4 regions of the Mesorhizobium sp. WSM4837 genome follow, and region 4 is predicted to be linked to each of the others. Evidence: riboswitches for the same ligand, from Rfam matches in the RefSeq annotation. Region 4 holds a riboswitch; each other region holds the start of a gene.
What was found. A riboswitch is a leader RNA that binds a small molecule or an ion and turns the genes downstream of it on or off. The one in region 4 is predicted to bind cobalamin.
Positions count from the first base shown of each region.

Region 1 (4,205 bases), on a different contig from region 4:
CGCGGCGCTCGTCGATTGCGCTGACGCCGGCGGGAAGAGCGGCGTTCGCGCCGCTGAACCAGGGTTCGCACGATCAGGTCGCGGCCCTGCTCGAGCGGCTTTCCGCACCGGAACAGGACAGGCTGGTCAAGGCGATGCAGACGGTGCAGCGCCTGCTGGGCGAGAGTGCAGAGCCCAAGGTCCTTTACATGCTGCGGTCCTTGCAGGTCGGCGACATCGGCTGGATCATCCATCGCCAGGGCCTGCTCTACGCGCAGGAATATGGCTGGGACGAAACTTATGAGGCGCTGGTCGCCGAAATCCTCGGCGCTTTCGCCAAATCCTACGATCCGAAATGGGAACGCAGCTGGATCGCCGAGCGGGAAGGGGAAGTCGTCGGCTCGGTCTTCGTCGTGCGCCAGTCGGACGCGGTGGCGAAGCTGCGCCTGCTCTACGTCGAACCCTCGGCGCGCGGTCTCGGCATCGGCAGGCGGCTGGTCGAGGAATGCATCGGCTTTGCCCGTGCCAAGGGCTACAAGACATTGACGCTGTGGACCAACGACGTGCTCACCTCAGCGCGCCGCATCTACGAGGCGGCCGGGTTCAAGCTGGCCAATCAGGAACGCCACCACGCCTTCGGCAAGGATCTGGTCGGCCAGAACTGGAACCTGGAGTTGTAGCGTCTTTCCCTACTCCCCTTGTGGGACAAGGGGAGTAGGCAAGATAAGGCGGAGCGCCTCGACACTAGTCTCCAACACAAGTTGAAAACTGGCCCTTCCTCACCCGACCGGTATCCAGACTTCCAGCCCGCCATTGCCGCTGCGCGGATCGAATTCGGGGCCGTAGCGCTCGAATTCGGGCGCGTCGGCAATCTTGTGCCCGGAGGCCGGCAGCCATTTGTTCCAGATCGTGTTGACCGTGCGGCGGATGGTCGAGATGTGGCCACGATGGGCGAACACGGCGTATTTCTGCATCGGCACGCGTACGCGCGAAAACTCCTTCGGAAGGTCCGAAAAATCGGACACCTCGACGCCGGCGATATAGTCGAAATTGCCTGCGTCGTCGCCGTTGACGCAGACGCCATAGGCGACGTCGCCGACCTCGCCTGGAATGTTGCCGATATAGGGGCCGAACCGCTGCCACTGCATCGGGATGCCGGCGCTGGTTTCGCAGCTGTAGCGCTCGCCGAGACCGGCGATGAGGAACGGCCGGCTGGTTTCGAAACGCGGCGGCTCGAGATTGGTGAGGAAGGACTGGTCCATCAGGATCGGCTCCACGAGATCGAGGTTTTTGAGCGAGCCTTGCGCGCGCACCAGTTCCGGCGTGGTGCCGAATTGGTCGCGGAAGGCGCGGGTGAAAGCCTCATGCGAGGCGTAGCCGGTGTCGAGCGCGACCGAGAGAATGTCCGGTGCGCCGGCGGCGAGCCTGCGCGCCGCCTCGGTCAGCCGGCGAGAACGCAGGTAGCCCATCACCGAACGGCCGGTCGCCGCAGCGAAAGCCCGCGTCACGTGAAAGCGCGACACGCCGCTGCTGTTGGCGATATCGTCGAGCGAGATGGCTTCCGGCAGGTGGCTTTCGACGAACCACAGCGCTTTCTCGGTCGGGTTCATATGGCTCCTTGCTGTGGGACTGCGCATTGGACAGATCATGATACCGCTTCCTGGTGGAGGCAGTTTGATCGAAATTGCGCACCGCGCAATGCGACGGTGGTCGGCAAGTCCAAGGCGTTGGGCGAAGGGCTTGACGGGAGCAGGCGTTGTCTTTTAAGTAGTAACGTTATTACATTACGAGATTCGGTATGCTCGTTCTGACAAGACCATTGCTCGCGGGGCACTCCGAACCCCGGAAACTTATTGCGCTGGGATTGGCGGAAAACTAGGGTGGCTGACTGATGGTCCCCAAGCCGAAAGGCGAGGGGTGAAAAGGGAACACGGTGAGATCTTCGGATCGAGGCCGTGGCTGCCCCCGCAACTGTAAGCGGCGAGCAAAATCCGAAAATGCCACTGGCCGGCAAGGCTGGGAAGGCAGGATGGCGCAAGGACCCGCGAGCCAGGAGACCTGCCATCGCACGAGTTGACCGGACGGGGTGTGCCGGGAGGAGACGTGGACGTCGGTCTTGTCGGCCGGTCCAGCTTCCTTCCGTCGCCATTGAGAAAGTGACGGTAAGTTGGACGCCTGCCAGCCTCTTCTTGAAGCGCGTGAACTGAGCGCCACGGCGAATGGCCAGCGCCTGGTCAGTGCGGTCAGCCTTTCGGTCGCGGCGGGAGACCGCCTCGCCATCATCGGTCCCAACGGCGCCGGCAAGACGACGCTGCTGCGCATGCTATGCGGCACGCTGCGTCCGAGCGCGGGAGATGTGAGATTTTCCGGACGCCGGCTGGAGACATTTCCGGCCGCCGAGCGGGCGCTGCACATGGCGGTCGTCGGCCAGACCGATCAACCCGATCCGCGGCTTGCCGTGATCGATTACGTCGGACTTGGGCGGGTCCCGCATGCCGGCTTGCGACGCAGGAGCGAGCAACGCGACATCGTCGTCGAAGCGCTTCGCAGAACCGGCCTGTTGCCGCTGCTCGGCCGCACGATCGGCTCGCTGTCGGGTGGTGAGCGGCAACGCGCCCAGCTGGCGCGCGCCATCGCCCAGGAGCCCAAAATCCTGTTCCTCGATGAACCGACCAATCATCTCGATCCGCGCGCCCGCAGCGAACTCCTCGAACTCGTATCGCAGCTTGGCATGACCGTCGTGGCGGTGCTGCATGATCTGTCGCTGGTCACGCCATTTGCCACCAGGGTCGCGGTGATGAACAAGGCCCGCCTGCAGGCACTCGCCGGTCCGCGCGAGGCGCTGACCAAGCAGTTGATCCGCGAGATTTTCGGCGTCGAGGTGCTTCGGCTGCGCCATCCGACCGAAGACCGCGAACTCACGGTGTTCGAAGTCCCGAACCGTGCCTCTTCTGATCTAACCAAGGAGCAACATCCGTGAAACGCCTGGCACTGTCTTTTGCCTCTCTGCTGCTTGCCCAGACCGCCTTCGCTTTCCCGGTAACAGTCGACAGCTGCGGCACACCGCTGACGTTCGACGCCGCACCGAAGCGCGCCGTCATCCAGGATATGAACATGGCCGAGATGGCCTTCGCGCTGGGGCTGCAACCGTCGATCGTCGGTCTGACCGGCATCACCGGATGGTACAAGGTCGGTCCGGAATTCAAGGCCGGGCAGGGAGCGATCCCGGAACTCGCGCCGAAATACCCGACGCTCGAAAACCTGGTCGCGGTCGAGCCTGATTTCTTCTTCGCCGGCTGGTATTACGGCATGAAGCCGGGCGGCGAGGTAACGCCAGATACGCTGGCGCCGCACGGCATCAAGACGCTGGTGCTGACGGAAAGCTGCGTCCATCTCGACAACAACCGCCCCGCCGCCTCGATGGACCTGCTCTACGGCGACATCGAAAAGCTGGGCAGGATTTTCGGCAAGCAAGCCAGGGCGGAAAAACTTGTTTCAGGCTGGAAAGCGCAACTCGCCGATATCACGGCAAAGGTCGGCGACCGCGAGCGGACGCGGGTGTTGCTCTACGACTCCGGCGAAGACAAACCCTTCACATCAGGCAAGTTCGCGATCCCCAGCGCCATGATCGCCGCTGCCGGCGGCGACAACATCATGGCCGACATGCAGACGAGCTGGGGCAACACGGACTGGGAAACGGTCGCTTCCCGCAATCCGCAGTTCCTGATCCTGCTCGACTACCAGGACGGCGGCGGTTACAGGAAACTGCTCGACTTCCTCAAAGTCCATCCGGCAATGAAGGAGACCGATGCGGTCAGGAACGAGCGCTTCGTCGCGCTGCGCTATGCCGAGCTGACGCCCGGACCTGCTAACATCGAGGCGATCGGCAAGATCGCCAGCGCGATACACCCGGAAGCCTTCTGAGCTTGCGCCACAGGGCATTCGAAATGGCCATGGCAGCAGGAGCGGCAGCAATCGCCGCGCTTGCTCTGCTGTCGATCGCCTATGGATCGACGGTCATAGCGTTGAGCGACGTGATTGCTGCGCTCGGACATGCGGCCGGGCTGGACGGAGACCTCGTGCCCGGCTCACTCGGCAATATCCCGGTTGCCAAGATTGTCGTCGATCTCAGGCTGCCGCGCACGATCATGGCGATCTGTGTCGGCGCCGGGCTGGGCGTCATCGGCGCGCTGCTGCAGACGGTAACCCGAAACGACCTCGCCGAT
Region 1 is NZ_JBVVQE010000142.1:716-4,920, forward strand. It holds gene AC0L3D_RS35840 (bifunctional helix-turn-helix transcriptional regulator/GNAT family N-acetyltransferase) at 1-659, shown strand, start outside; gene AC0L3D_RS35845 (AraC family transcriptional regulator) at 759-1,589, opposite strand; cobalamin riboswitch at 1,855-2,059, shown strand; gene AC0L3D_RS35850 (ABC transporter ATP-binding protein) at 2,147-2,959, shown strand; gene AC0L3D_RS35855 (ABC transporter substrate-binding protein) at 2,956-3,903, shown strand; gene AC0L3D_RS35860 (FecCD family ABC transporter permease) at 3,933-4,205, shown strand, end outside.
Region 1: it holds a riboswitch for cobalamin, as region 4 does, so the genes downstream of both, AC0L3D_RS35850 (ABC transporter ATP-binding protein) here and AC0L3D_RS14990 (DUF1636 family protein) in region 4, are expected to answer to the same signal.

Region 2 (4,205 bases), on a different contig from region 4:
GCGGCGCGGTACGTTGCAAAAAACGTCGTTGCCAGCGGACTGGCGGAGGTGTGCGAGGTTCAGCTTGCTTACGCGATCGGTGTGGCCGCGCCGGTCTCTATCCTCGTCAATACATTCGGAACCGCAAAGATTGATGAAAAAAGAATCGAGCGCGCCGTCCTTGAGCTTTTCGATCTCCGGCCGAAAGGCATCATCAAGGCGCTTGATCTCCTACGGCCGATTTACCGCAAGACCGCGACATACGGACACTTCGGCCGCGAAGAGCCGGAGTTCACCTGGGAAAAGACGGACAGAGCTGACGACCTGTTGCGTGAGGCAGGACCGGCAGCTGCGTGATGCGCGGGTATTGGATGCGTGGGCATAGGGCGACCCATTCCACACTCGCCAAAAACACGCCGGCCCCGGCGTGGCGAGAAGCCGGCTCGGGTTTTGGCGGAGACACTGATGTCGAAATATGACGTGCTTTGCATCGGCAATGCCATTGTCGACATCATCGCGCAGTGCGACGAGGAATTCCTCGAGACCAACGGCATCATAAAGGGTGCGATGAACCTCATCGACACACAGCGCGCCGAACTGCTCTACAGCCGCATGGGCCCGGCCATCGAAGCCTCCGGCGGCAGCGCCGGCAACACGGCGGCGGGTGTCGCCAGCTTCGGCGGCCGCGCCGCTTTCTTCGGCAAGGTCTCCAACGATGCGCTGGGCGAAATCTACGCCCACGACATCCACGCGCAGGGCGTCGCCTTCGACACCAGGCCGCTCAAGGGCGAGCCGCCGACGGCGCGCTCGATGATCTTCGTCACGCCCGATGGCGAGCGCTCGATGAACACCTATCTCGGCGCCTGCGTCGAGCTCGGGCCGGAGGATGTCGAGGCCGACAAGGCGTCTGGCGCCAAGGTCACCTATTTCGAAGGCTATCTGTGGGACCCGCCGCGCGCCAAGGAAGCGATCCGGCAGACGGCGAAGCTGGCGCACGCGGCAGGCCGCGAAGTCTCAATGACACTATCGGATTCGTTCTGCGTCGACCGCTACCGCGACGAATTCCTCGACCTGATGCGTTCGGGCACGGTCGATATCGTCTTTGCCAACAGCCACGAGATCAAGTCGCTCTACCAGACGGCGTTGTTCGACGAGGCGCTGGCGCAGATCCGCAAGGATTGCCGCATCGCCGCCGTGACCCGCTCGGAAAAAGGCTCCGTCATCGTGCGCGGCGACGAGACCGTGGTGATCAAGGCGACCGCCATCAAGGAACTGGTCGACACGACGGGTGCCGGCGATCTCTATGCCGCCGGCTTCCTGCATGGCTACACGCAAAGCCGCGACCTGCAGACCTGCGGCGACCTTGGCTCCCTGGCGGCCGGACTGGTGATCCAGCAGATCGGCCCCAGGCCGCGGCAGAATCTGCGCCGCGAGGCTGAGCAGGCGGGATTGTTGTAGGGCGGTGTTTCAGCGAGGTGCTGCCAGCGCCCTTTGTGAGGCTGTCCAGACAAGCGCGTACACATCGAAATGTCGCGTGCCCGTCCGTGAAGGATGGCGGTTTTCTCCAAATTTCAATTTTGCAGGCTCAGGAACGTTGTCGCACTTCGGCCAGTACTGCCGCCGATCATGATGGCCAAAACGTGTTTTTGACGAAGTCGTTTTTGAGCCGGGATCGTGTCACCGGCAGATTGCCCGAGCGGCGAGGCACAAGCCCGGAGAGTGGCGCAAACGGCTCAGCTCTACCGCGACCTGCGACTTGAGAACACGCCGCAAACGAACAATTTCACATAAAGACATAAACATTTCTTTATACCGCATTGACAACAAAGCGGACTGCTGCGATTGTCCGCGTGTCGTGGTTCTCCGCTAGGCGTTGCCGTAGCGGAGCTAAGAGGGAAGCCGGCGCTGCCCCCGCAACTGTAAGCGGCGAGCCAAACCCATCAATGTCACTGGGGCGAACTGCCCCGGGAAGACGGGGCAGAGGCTGTAACCCGCGAGCCAGGAGACCTGCCACGGTAAACAACGTCCACGGGCGGGGTGTCTGGTGGCCGCGGCAGCTCGGCGTTTATGCCGGCCTTCTAGCGCCTTCCTTGTCCCCGCCGCAACCATTGGGGTATGGAATGAATGTCTCCCAGCAAGTTCCCATAGCAACGCTTGGCATGCCGCGTATCGGTCGCCGGCGAGAACTGAAATTCGCGCTCGAAAGCTACTGGTCCGGAAAATCTTCTGCTGCCAACCTTCTGTCGACGGCGAAGGCACTCCGTGCCGCCAGCTGGAGCGAGCAGCACGACCGCGGCGTGTCGAAAATCCCGTCGAACGATTTCTCACTTTATGACCATGTGCTCGACACCGCAGCAATGGTCGGCGCCGTGCCATCCCGTTATGGCTGGACGGGCGGCGAGGTCCCCCTCGACATCTATTTCGCGATGGCGCGCGGGACGCAAGGCGATACTGCGGGTTGCGTTCACGCCAGTCACGGGCATGCAGTTCAGGGCCAGCGCGTAACCGCGATGGAAATGACCAAATGGTTCGACACAAACTACCACTACATCGTGCCGGAGCTGAGCGACGATCAGGCATTCGCCCTCTCGTCGACGAAACCAGTCGATCACTTTCTGGAGGCAAAGGAGCTCGGCATCCATACACGCCCGGTCATCCTTGGACCGGTCACCTTCCTCAAGCTGGCGAAGTCTCCCGACCAGTGTTTCAATCCCATAGCGCTCCTACCGCGGCTGCTGCCCGTCTACGAGCAACTCCTGCGGAGGCTGGAGCTCTCGGGGGCCGACTGGGTGCAGATTGATGAGCCGGCCCTTGTGCTCGACCTTAGCCCGAACGAACGAGCTGCCTTCGAATTCACATACGGCCAGCTGTCGAAAGCCGCGCCCAAGTTGAAAATTATGCTGGCGACCTATTTCGGGCCGCTGGGAGACAATCTGGCGACCGCGCTTTCGCTGCGCCTGGCGGGCCTACATCTCGACCTCGTGCGCGCTCCCGAGCAGTTGGAGACGGTTGGTCGGCTCGCACCGAAGGATCTGGTGCTCTCACTTGGCTTGATCGACGGCCGCAACGTCTGGCGCGCGAACCTGGCTGCCATTCTCGACCGCATCAAGCCGATCATTGCCGGCTGGCCGCTGGATTGCGTCGAGATTGCGCCTTCCTGCTCGATGCTTCATGTGCCGATGGACCTGCGGATGGAGACCGCGCTCGATGTGGATGTCAGTTCGTGGCTGGCATTCGCCGCCCAGAAGAGTGAAGAGCTGCTTGTGCTGGCCCAAGCCTTATCCGAAGGCAGGGAGGCCGTAGCAGGCGCACTGAAAGCTTCTGCCGAGGCGGCCGCGGCGCGCGCAATGTCTGGAAAGGTCCATGATCCGCTCGTCCATGGGCGGGTTATCAGCATTGACGGCGCCATGAAGCAACGAAAGAGCGCATTTGCCAAGCGCTCCAGAGTCCAGGCTGACACGCTCGGCCTGCCGCCGTTCCCGACGACGACGATCGGGTCCTTCCCGCAGACGCCCGAGGTGCGCAGGGCGCGCTCCGCTCATGCGAAGGGCCGGCTGAGCTATGTCGATTACCAGGCCTTCCTGAAGAAGGAGACCGAGGCGGCGGTCCGCTGGCAGGAGGAGATCGGGCTGGACGTGCTGGTACATGGCGAGTTCGAACGAAACGACATGGTCCAGCATTTCGGCGAGCAGCTGTCCGGCCTCGCCTTCACCCAGCATGGCTGGGTGCAAAGTTACGGCTCCCGGCTGGTGCGCCCTCCCATCATCTTCGGCGACGTATCGCGGCCCAATCCGATGACGGTTCTCTGGTGGCAATTTGCCCAGTCGCTGACGAAAAAGCCGGTGAAGGGCATGCTCACAGGCCCAGTGACGATTCTTAACTGGTCTTTTGTTCGCGACGACGTACCCCGCGCCGAGGCCTGCCGCCAGATCGCACTCGCCATCCGCGATGAAGTGGCCGACCTTGAAAGAGCTGGCGCAAGGGTGATCCAGATCGATGAGGCCGCGTTTCGCGAAGGCTTGCCCCTGCGGAAGTCCGATTGGAAACATTATCTCGGCTGGGCAGTCGAATGCTTCCGTCTCGCTTCAACGGGTGTAGAGGACGCGACCCAAATTCACACCCACATGTGCTATTCGGAGTTCAATGAGATCATCGACTCGATCGCTGAACTGGACGCGGACGTCATTTCGATCGAGACGTCGCGCTCCAAAATGGAACTGCTGGAC
Region 2 is NZ_JBVVQE010000052.1:26,336-30,540, reverse strand. It holds gene metK (methionine adenosyltransferase) at 1-336, shown strand, start outside; gene AC0L3D_RS25560 (adenosine kinase) at 445-1,437, shown strand; cobalamin riboswitch at 1,819-2,008, shown strand; gene metE (5-methyltetrahydropteroyltriglutamate--homocysteine S-methyltransferase) at 2,124-4,205, shown strand, end outside.
Region 2: it holds a riboswitch for cobalamin, as region 4 does, so the genes downstream of both, metE (5-methyltetrahydropteroyltriglutamate--homocysteine S-methyltransferase) here and AC0L3D_RS14990 (DUF1636 family protein) in region 4, are expected to answer to the same signal.

Region 3 (4,205 bases), on a different contig from region 4:
TGTTGATGTCGGTTCCGCCAAAGTTGTCGCTACCGGCAAAAGCGCTGCCGGCAGCAATCAAAAGCGCGGCGGCGGTAACAACGATCTTCTTCATTTTCAAAACTCCTGGATTTTCTTGGTTCCACCAGCGCGGCGGGCAAATGCCGCCGCCGCTGTTGGAACGAACTGTTAGTTGTTGCCGAACAGGTTACGGTCGCTGCCGTTGACGGGTTTCTCGTGAGCCGGAACCGGATTCTGCGCCGAAGCCGAATTCCGAATCGAAGCCGTGTACGAGTTGCTGTCGACCGCGGCGGCCGGTTGGTTGGCACCGTTCGATCCAAAGTTGTCGCTGCCGGCAAAAGCGCCGCCGGAGATGGCCACAATGGCGGCGGTGGCAAGAATGAGCTTCTTCATTTCAAATACTCCTGAGTTCCTCAGATCCCGAGCGGCGGACCGCCACTTTGCTGTTTGGGACCAGCTGTTAATTGTTGCCGAAAAGGTTGCGGTCGGCGCCCGGGCCAACGGGCTGCTTTTCAGCGTGAGCCGGCGTCTGGACAGAGGCCGTATACGAGCTGTCGATCGCAGCAGTCGGCTGGTTGGCGGCGTTGGACCCATAATGGTCGCTGCCGGCAAAGGCGCTGCCGGTGATGGCCAGAGCGGCGACGGCAGCAAGAGCGATCTTTTTCATTTTAGTACTCCAGTATCTTAGTCTTCCGTCCGCCTAGCGGCGTGTCTTGGGAGGATGCGCGTCATTCGGACAGCCCCGATGTGGGAAGGCCATTCGGCGGATTCCAATCACGAAGTTGTTCCGTGTGGACCAAGAATCTACACCTTGAAATTGTACCAGAGGCATCTGCTACCATGGTTTTATGGTTTGTTTTCAATACCTTATTCAAAATTAGCCATTCATGATTTGACGGATTGGCGGATCTGCGTTCACAGGGTGCTGCACGCTGTCAACAGAAACGAACCGTTCGGTTCGATTTTAGAAGCGGCTAATAGTCACTTTGGTAAACTGTTAACTTTCCTGACCTCCGCCGCGGGTCAGATTCGATGTCACAGCAGCCGACAGTGGCCGCCGAAAAGTGGGGTTTCAGCCCTGCAGATATAAACCTGCAGGTTTCGCCGGCGGTGTCGCGCCGCATGGATACGATGTCGCTTTCATGCCGACAGTCAGCCGGCCGGCATGATTAGATCACGCCATCTCAGGTGCCGCTTGGTGACGACGAAGCGGAGAATTGGGAAGCCGGTCAGAACCCGGTGCTGCCCCCGCAACGGTGGTGGAGTTCAAGTCGCAACGGGAGACCACTGGGCCACAAGCCTGGGAAGGTGTCGCGATGAGTCCGCAAGGACACTCCAGAGCCCGGAAACCAGCCCGAGATTTTTAGACTCGACTGATCGCGGTGGGCGGTCAAGAGGTGGATGATGCATGTCGGCCCTGTCGCCGGTCTGCGGCCGATCCTCCCTCCATCACCACCAGTTCAGTCCTTACACGAGGACAGGACATGGACGCGCGCAACGACATGCTGAGGCTCTTGCACGGCCGCAGGCAAGGCTATTCGCTCGAGCAGCCCTTCTACACCGATCCAGATTTCTTCAAGCTCGACATGGAGCTGATCTGGTATCGCGACTGGCTGTTCATCGGCCACGATTGCGAGTTGCCGAAAGCTGGCAGCTATATCACCGCCCAGATTGGCGACTATCCGGTCGTGCTGGTCCGCGACCAGCAAGGCAAGATCAATGCCTTCCACAATTCCTGCCGGCATCGCGGCAGCCGTGTCTGCAATGCCGACAAGGGCACTGCGGCGAAGCTGGTCTGCCCCTATCACCAGTGGACCTACGAGTTGGACGGCCGGCTGTTGTTTGCTCGCCAGATGGCAGACGGCTTCGACAAGAGCCAGTTCAGCCTGAAGCCGGTGGCTTGCGAAAGCGTTGGCGGCTACATCTTCATCTGCCTGGCCAACGAGCCGGTCGACTTCGCGCCGATGCGAGCCATGATCGAGCCTTACCTCCTGCCGCACCGGCTGCGCGAGGCAAAAGTCGCCTTCGAATCGACCATCGTCGAGAAGGGCAACTGGAAGCTCGTCTGGGAGAACAACCGCGAGTGCTATCATTGCGCCGGCAACCATCCGGAACTCTGCAAGACATTCCCGGAAGCGCCGACGGTGACCGGGGTGCAGGGCGCCGACAGCGATCCGGAGATGCTCGCGCACTGGGCGAAATGCGAGGCGGCAGGCCTGCCGAGCAAGTTCCGCATCGATCCGGCCGGGCAGTATCGCGCCACCCGCGCGCCGCTGCTGCGCGACGCCGTCAGCTACACGATGACGGGAAGACGCGCGGTGAAGAAGAACCTTTCCGACAGCGTTTCGACCGACCGTATCGGCTCGCTGCTGCTCTATCACTATCCGACGACCTGGAACCATATCCTCGGCGATCATGCCGTCACCTTCCGCGTGCTGCCGATCAGTGCCACGGAAACGGCCGTCACCACCAAATGGCTTGTCCATAAGGACGCGGTCGAAGGCGTCGATTACGACCTCGCCGAACTCACCCATGTCTGGACCGAGACCAACGATCAGGACCGTCGCATCGTCGAGGAAAACGCCTTCGGCATCCTGTCGCCGGCCTATGAGCCCGGCCCCTATTCGGAACTGCATGAGGGCGGCGTCATCCAGTTCGTCGAATGGTACGCCTCCTTCATCGGGCCGCGCCTTGCCGAGGCCGGGCGGCCGGCGCTGCGCAGCGTCGCCTGAACGGGGTCAAGGGGATGAATGCGATGACGGACCTTGGCCTCTACCGCCATCTCGACGAGATGGCGCCCTGGAACGACAGGCTCCAGGTGCTGGAAGTCATCGGCGTCAGCGACGAGGCGCCTGACGTGAAGACCTTCACCTTCCGCTCTGACAACCAGACCTGGTTCCGCTACAGACCGGGGCAGTTCGTGACGCTGGAACTGCCGACCACCGAGGGCCCGCTGATGCGGACCTATACGCTGTCGTCCTCGCCGTCGCGGCCGTTCTCGATCGCGGTGACGGTGAAAGCGCAGGCCGGCAGCCTCGGCACCCGCTGGATGTTCGACAATCTGAAGCCCGGCGTTCACGTGAAGGCCTATGGGCCGGCGGGCGACTTTTCGCTGCACAGCCATCCCGCGGCCAAGTATCTGTTCATTTCGGCCGGCTCCGGCGTGACGCCGATGATGTCGATGCTGCGCTGGCTGAACGACTGCGCGCCATGGACCGATGTCGGCTTCGTCAACTGCGCGCGAAAGCCCGAGGAGATCATCTTCCGCAAGGAACTCGAGCTGCTCGGCAGCCGCATGCCGGGCCTGACGCTCGGCTTCATGATCGAGGAGCGGTCCAGCCGTGAGGGCTGGTTCGGCCATATGGGCCGGATCGACGCGATAAGGCTGCCGCTGCTGGCGCCCGATTTTCGCGAGCGCGAAATTTTCTGCTGCGGCCCCGACCCGTTCATGCGCGCCGTGCGGCAGATGCTGGAGGCGGCCGGCTTCGACATGGCCAACTACCATCAGGAGAGCTTTGCGGCCCCGGCGGTGGAGGAAATACCGGCCCCGTTCGGTTCGCCGCCAGAGGGTGGGCCGGCAAAGGGTGGGGTCGAGGTACCTGCCGAGGCCGCAACGCCGATCCGCTTTTCGCTTTCGGATATCGATGCCGACTGCGTTGCCGGCCAGACCGTGCTGCAGACGGCGCGCGCTTCGGGCGTACGAATTCCCGCAGCCTGCGAGTTCGGCCTGTGCGGAACCTGCAAGGTGAAAAAGGTCTCGGGCACAGTCGAGATGAGCCACAATGGCGGCATCCTCGATCACGAGATCGACGACGGCTTCATCCTGGCCTGCTGTTCGAAGCCGCTGACGGCGCTCGAGATCGACGCCTGACCGGGGAGCTTAAACCCCGTAGCGCTCGGTGCGGATGAGGCTTGCCGGAACGCCGGCATCGATCAGCGCCTGGGCGGCGGCCGACACGAAGGCATTCGAGCCGCAGACAAAGGCGAACCTTGGCGGTGCGGGCAGCCGCACCATCGATTGCTCCATCATCGCAACGTCGATCCGCCGTGAATAGTCCGCCGGGCGCCGGGCGGGCTCGCGGGTCAGCGTCAGCACCAGATCGAAGCCGTCCCGGCGATCGTGGAAATCGATCAGCTCATCGCGAAAGATCACCTCGTCCCAAACCCTTGAAGAAAACACCAACGCCGCGGGCACCACCGATTTG
Region 3 is NZ_JBVVQE010000004.1:345-4,549, forward strand. It holds gene AC0L3D_RS03255 (DUF680 domain-containing protein) at 1-94, opposite strand, end outside; gene AC0L3D_RS03260 (DUF680 domain-containing protein) at 169-393, opposite strand; gene AC0L3D_RS03265 (DUF680 domain-containing protein) at 461-667, opposite strand; cobalamin riboswitch at 1,170-1,372, shown strand; gene AC0L3D_RS03270 (aromatic ring-hydroxylating oxygenase subunit alpha) at 1,485-2,732, shown strand; gene AC0L3D_RS03275 (FAD-binding oxidoreductase) at 2,756-3,871, shown strand; gene AC0L3D_RS03280 (FAD-binding oxidoreductase) at 3,881-4,205, opposite strand, start outside.
Region 3: it holds a riboswitch for cobalamin, as region 4 does, so the genes downstream of both, AC0L3D_RS03270 (aromatic ring-hydroxylating oxygenase subunit alpha) here and AC0L3D_RS14990 (DUF1636 family protein) in region 4, are expected to answer to the same signal.

Region 4 (4,205 bases):
GGTCTGCTGCAGATCGATTCCGTCAGCGCGGTGGTGCGTGCCCATTATATGCCGCTCTATTCGCGGCTTGGCCCCTACCCGCTCGCCCTGCTCGACAACGCCGCCGTGACGCGCAAGCGCAAAGTCTTCGAATATTGGGCGCACGAAGCCTCCTTTCTGCCGGTCGAGACCTATCCGCTGATGCGCTGGCGCATGGAACGGGCCGAACGTGGCGAGGAAATGTATAACGGGCTGGCCAAGTGGGGCCGCGAGCGCGCCGCCTACATTGAAGACATTTATCGCGAGGTCGTCGAACGCGGCCCGATCGCCGCTTCCGCCCTGGAAGGCCAGAAAGGCTCCGGCGGCTGGTGGGGCTGGAGCGACGCCAAGCACGCTTTCGAATGGCTGTTCTGGGCCGGCCGCATCACCACGGCGTCACGTCGCGGCTTCGAGCGGCTTTATGATCTGCCGCAGCGCGTGCTGCCGCCGGAAATACTTGCCCTGCCGGTGCCCTCGCCTGAGGATGCGCACCGCGAATTGCTGCGCATCTCCGCCCGCGCCCACGGCGTCGCGACAGCAGGCGACCTGCGCGACTATTTTCGCCTCTCTCCCGCTGACATCAAAGGCCGCATCGAGGAACTGGTCGACGCCGGCGACCTCTTGCCGGTGACCGTCGAAGGCTGGAGCAAGCCCGCTTATCTTCACAAGGACGCTCGTTTTCCGCGCAAGATCGAGGCGCGCGCCTTGCTCGCTCCCTTCGATCCGGTTGTCTTCGAACGGACGCGTACGGAAAGACTGTTCGACTTCCACTATCGCATCGAGATCTACACCCCTGCCGAAAAGCGCCAATACGGCTATTATGTGCTGCCGTTCCTGCTCGGCGAAAGGATCGTGGCGCGCATCGACCTTAAGGCCGACCGCCCGGCCGGCGTGCTGCGCGTCCATGCCGCCTATGCCGAACCCGGCGCGCCGCCGCAAACCGCCGCCGAACTTTTTGAGGAATTGCAGCTGATGCAGGGCTGGCTCGGGCTCGAACGCATCGAGGTGACGCCTGCGGGGGATCTGGGCCATGCGCTGGCGGATGTCGCGGTTTCGTAAGGGATTGCCGATGTCGGCGCCGCCCCTCACCTGCCTGCCGGCATCCTCTCCCCGTATAGAGACGGGGAGAGGGACGCTGTCATCGATGGTTTCGCCAATCGCCAGCGTTGCAGGAGGGGGCGCCGCCGTTGCGGCCAGTTCTTTCTCCCCGTCACTATACGGGGAGAAATGCCCGGCAGGGCAATGAGGGGCAGCGCCGACATCCAAAATTGCTCTGAAGCGTTTCCATCGCCGTGTCGGAAGCATGCGTTGACACGACTGCCTCCACAAGCCTAAATCCGGTTCAGACGGTCTCCTCTCGGCAAAGGGAGGAGCCAAGAGGGAATGCGGTGCGAAATCCGATTTCAAATCCGCGGCTGTCCCCGCAACTGTAAGCGACGAGCCAAGGCCGATAACCACTGGGAAAATCCCGGGAAGGCGGCACCAAGGCGATGACCCGCGAGCCAGGAGACCTGCCGTCTAGGACATAAGAATCCGATCGCCTGGCGGGTTTTCCGGGCAAGGAGCCTGATTTGGAACGCGACAGCAGTTTTTCGGCTGAGACAGCGGGCGTATTGTCCGGCGATGATGATGCTCTGGCCGACGTCACCGTGATCGTCTGCGCCTCCTGCCGTGACGAGACCGGCTCCGACGGCCATCCCCGCGCCGGCGAATTGTTGGCCGAAGATACGCGCCGCGCCGCCTCGGGCGAAAACATCCGTATCCGCAGCGTCGAATGCCTCGGCAACTGCAAGCGCCGCCTCAGCGCCGCTATCCTGCGCGACGGCTGCTGGAGCTATGTCTTCGGCGACTTGACCGCGACCAGCGGCGCCGATCTCATCACCGGCGCAAGACTCTTCGCCACCTCGACCGACGGCCTCATGCCATGGCGCGGCCGCCCCGATTGCCTGAAGCGCGGCCTCGTTGCCCGCATCCCTCCCCTCGACCTTTTGAAGGACCAGATATGACCACTTCCGTCTCGCGCGTGCCCTGCACCGTCGTCACCGGCTTCCTCGGAGCCGGCAAGACGACGCTGATCCGCCATCTGCTCGAAAACGCCGGCGGCAAGCGGCTGGCCATCATCGTCAACGAGTTCGGCGACATCGGCATCGACGGCGAGATTCTTAAGGGATGCGGCATCGACACCTGCCCTGAGGAAAACATCGTCGAGCTGGCCAATGGCTGCATCTGCTGCACCGTCGCCGACGATTTCGTCCCGGCGCTCGACCAGATCCTGTCGCTGACGCCCAGGGTCGACCATATCCTGATCGAAACCTCCGGGCTGGCCCTGCCCAAGCCGCTGGTCCAGGCCTTCCAGTGGCCGACGGTGAAGAGCCGGGTGACGGTCGACGGCGTCATTGCCGTGGTCGACGGACCGGCGCTGGCCGAAGGCCGCGTTGCCAACGACATGGACGCCCTGCAGGCGCAGCGCGCGCAGGACGAGACGCTCGACCACGACGATCCGGTCGAGGAGGTGTTCGAGGACCAGCTCGCCTGCGCCGACCTGATCATATTGTCGAAGAGCGACCTGATGGACGCCGCCGGCTCGGCCCGCGCCAATGCCGTCATCGGCAAGCACGCCGCCCGCGCGGTGAAGATCGTGCCGGCCTCGCAGGGCAAGGTCGATCCCTCCGTGCTGCTCGGCCTCTGCCTTGCCGTAGAGGACGACATCGAGAACCGCAAGACCCACCACGATGACGAGCTCGATCACGAGCATGACGATTTCGACTCGTTCGTCATCGACATTCCGCCGATTGCCAATCCCGAAGAGCTGGCTTTGCGTGTCGCCACGGCGGCGGAAGAAGAAAACGTGCTGCGCGTAAAAGGCTTCGTCGAGGTCGGCGGCAAGCCGATGCGGCTGTTGCTGCAGGCAGTCGGCCCGCGCGTCAACCACTATTACGACCGCGCCTGGACCGCCGCCGACGATCGCCGCTCCCGCCTCGTCGTCATCGGCCTGAAAGGGCTGAACCGCCCGGCGATCGAGCGTATCCTCGCCGGCTGACCTCAGGCACGAGCCGCGATGCACATCCTCACCACCACATCCGCCTCGCTCGACGATCTTGCCGAGCCTGTCGATCTCAGGCAGACGCCTGCGGATGTCGTGGCGCTGTCCTTCACCGACAGCGATCTGGCCGGGCTGGCGGCGGCGTGGCAGGCGGACGCGGATCGCCTGCCGTCGATGCGGTTGGCCGCCTTGCGCGATCTGCGCCATCCGATGTCTGTCGATCTGTGGATCGACAGCGTCGCCCGGCACGCCAGGGTTGTTCTGGTTCGCATCCTCGGCGGTTACGACTGGTGGCGCTACGGCTGCGATCAGCTCGCCTCGACCGCCCGCGCGCACGGCATAAAACTGGCGCTGCTGCCCGGCGAATGCCGCGACGAGGATTTGCGTCTGATCGAAGGCTCGACGCTGCCGCGCCAGGAGCTCGACGGCCTGCTCGGCTATTTTCGCGAAGGCGGCCCGGAGAATATGACGGCGCTGGTGCAGAGGCTGGCAAGTCTCGCCGGATCAGATGTGGCGGTCGCTGAACCTGTCAGCGTGCCAAAAGCCGGCTACTATCAACCGGGACTGGGGGACGTCGTGCCCATTCTCTTCTACCGCTCGATGCTGCTCGCCGCCGACGTCGCGCCGATCGACGCATTGTTTGAAGCGCTGCGGCAGCGCGGCATGGCCCCCGTGCCGATCTTCGTCTCCAGCCTCAAGGACCCGGCCTCGCTCGCCTTTGTCGAAATCGCGCTTGCCACGCTACACCCTGCCGCCATCATCACCGCGACCGCGTTCGCCTCGTGTGCTGAGCCCGGCGTCGAAACCCCGTTCGACCGCGCCGGCGTTCCTGTCTTCCAGGTCATCGTCGCGACGACACGCCGCGATATCTGGCAAGACAATCAGCGCGGCCTGGCGCCCGCCGACCTCGCCATGCATATCGTCCTGCCGGAACTCGACGGCCGCATTCTCGCCGGCGCCGTTTCCTTCAAGGGCGAAAGCGAGGTCGATCCCGCATTGGCTTTCCGCGCCTTCGCAAACCGGCCGGAGCCGGACCGCGTCGCCCAGGTGGCGAACCGTGTCGAGGCGTTCGTGCGCCTGCAGCGCACGCCGCGCGAAAAGCGCAAGCTCGCCATCCTGATCCCCGACTATCCGAGCGCCCCCG
Region 4 is NZ_JBVVQE010000021.1:97,370-101,574, forward strand. It holds gene AC0L3D_RS14985 (winged helix-turn-helix domain-containing protein) at 1-1,077, shown strand, start outside; cobalamin riboswitch at 1,349-1,551, shown strand; gene AC0L3D_RS14990 (DUF1636 family protein) at 1,590-2,024, shown strand; gene cobW (cobalamin biosynthesis protein CobW) at 2,021-3,058, shown strand; gene AC0L3D_RS15000 (cobaltochelatase subunit CobN) at 3,077-4,205, shown strand, end outside.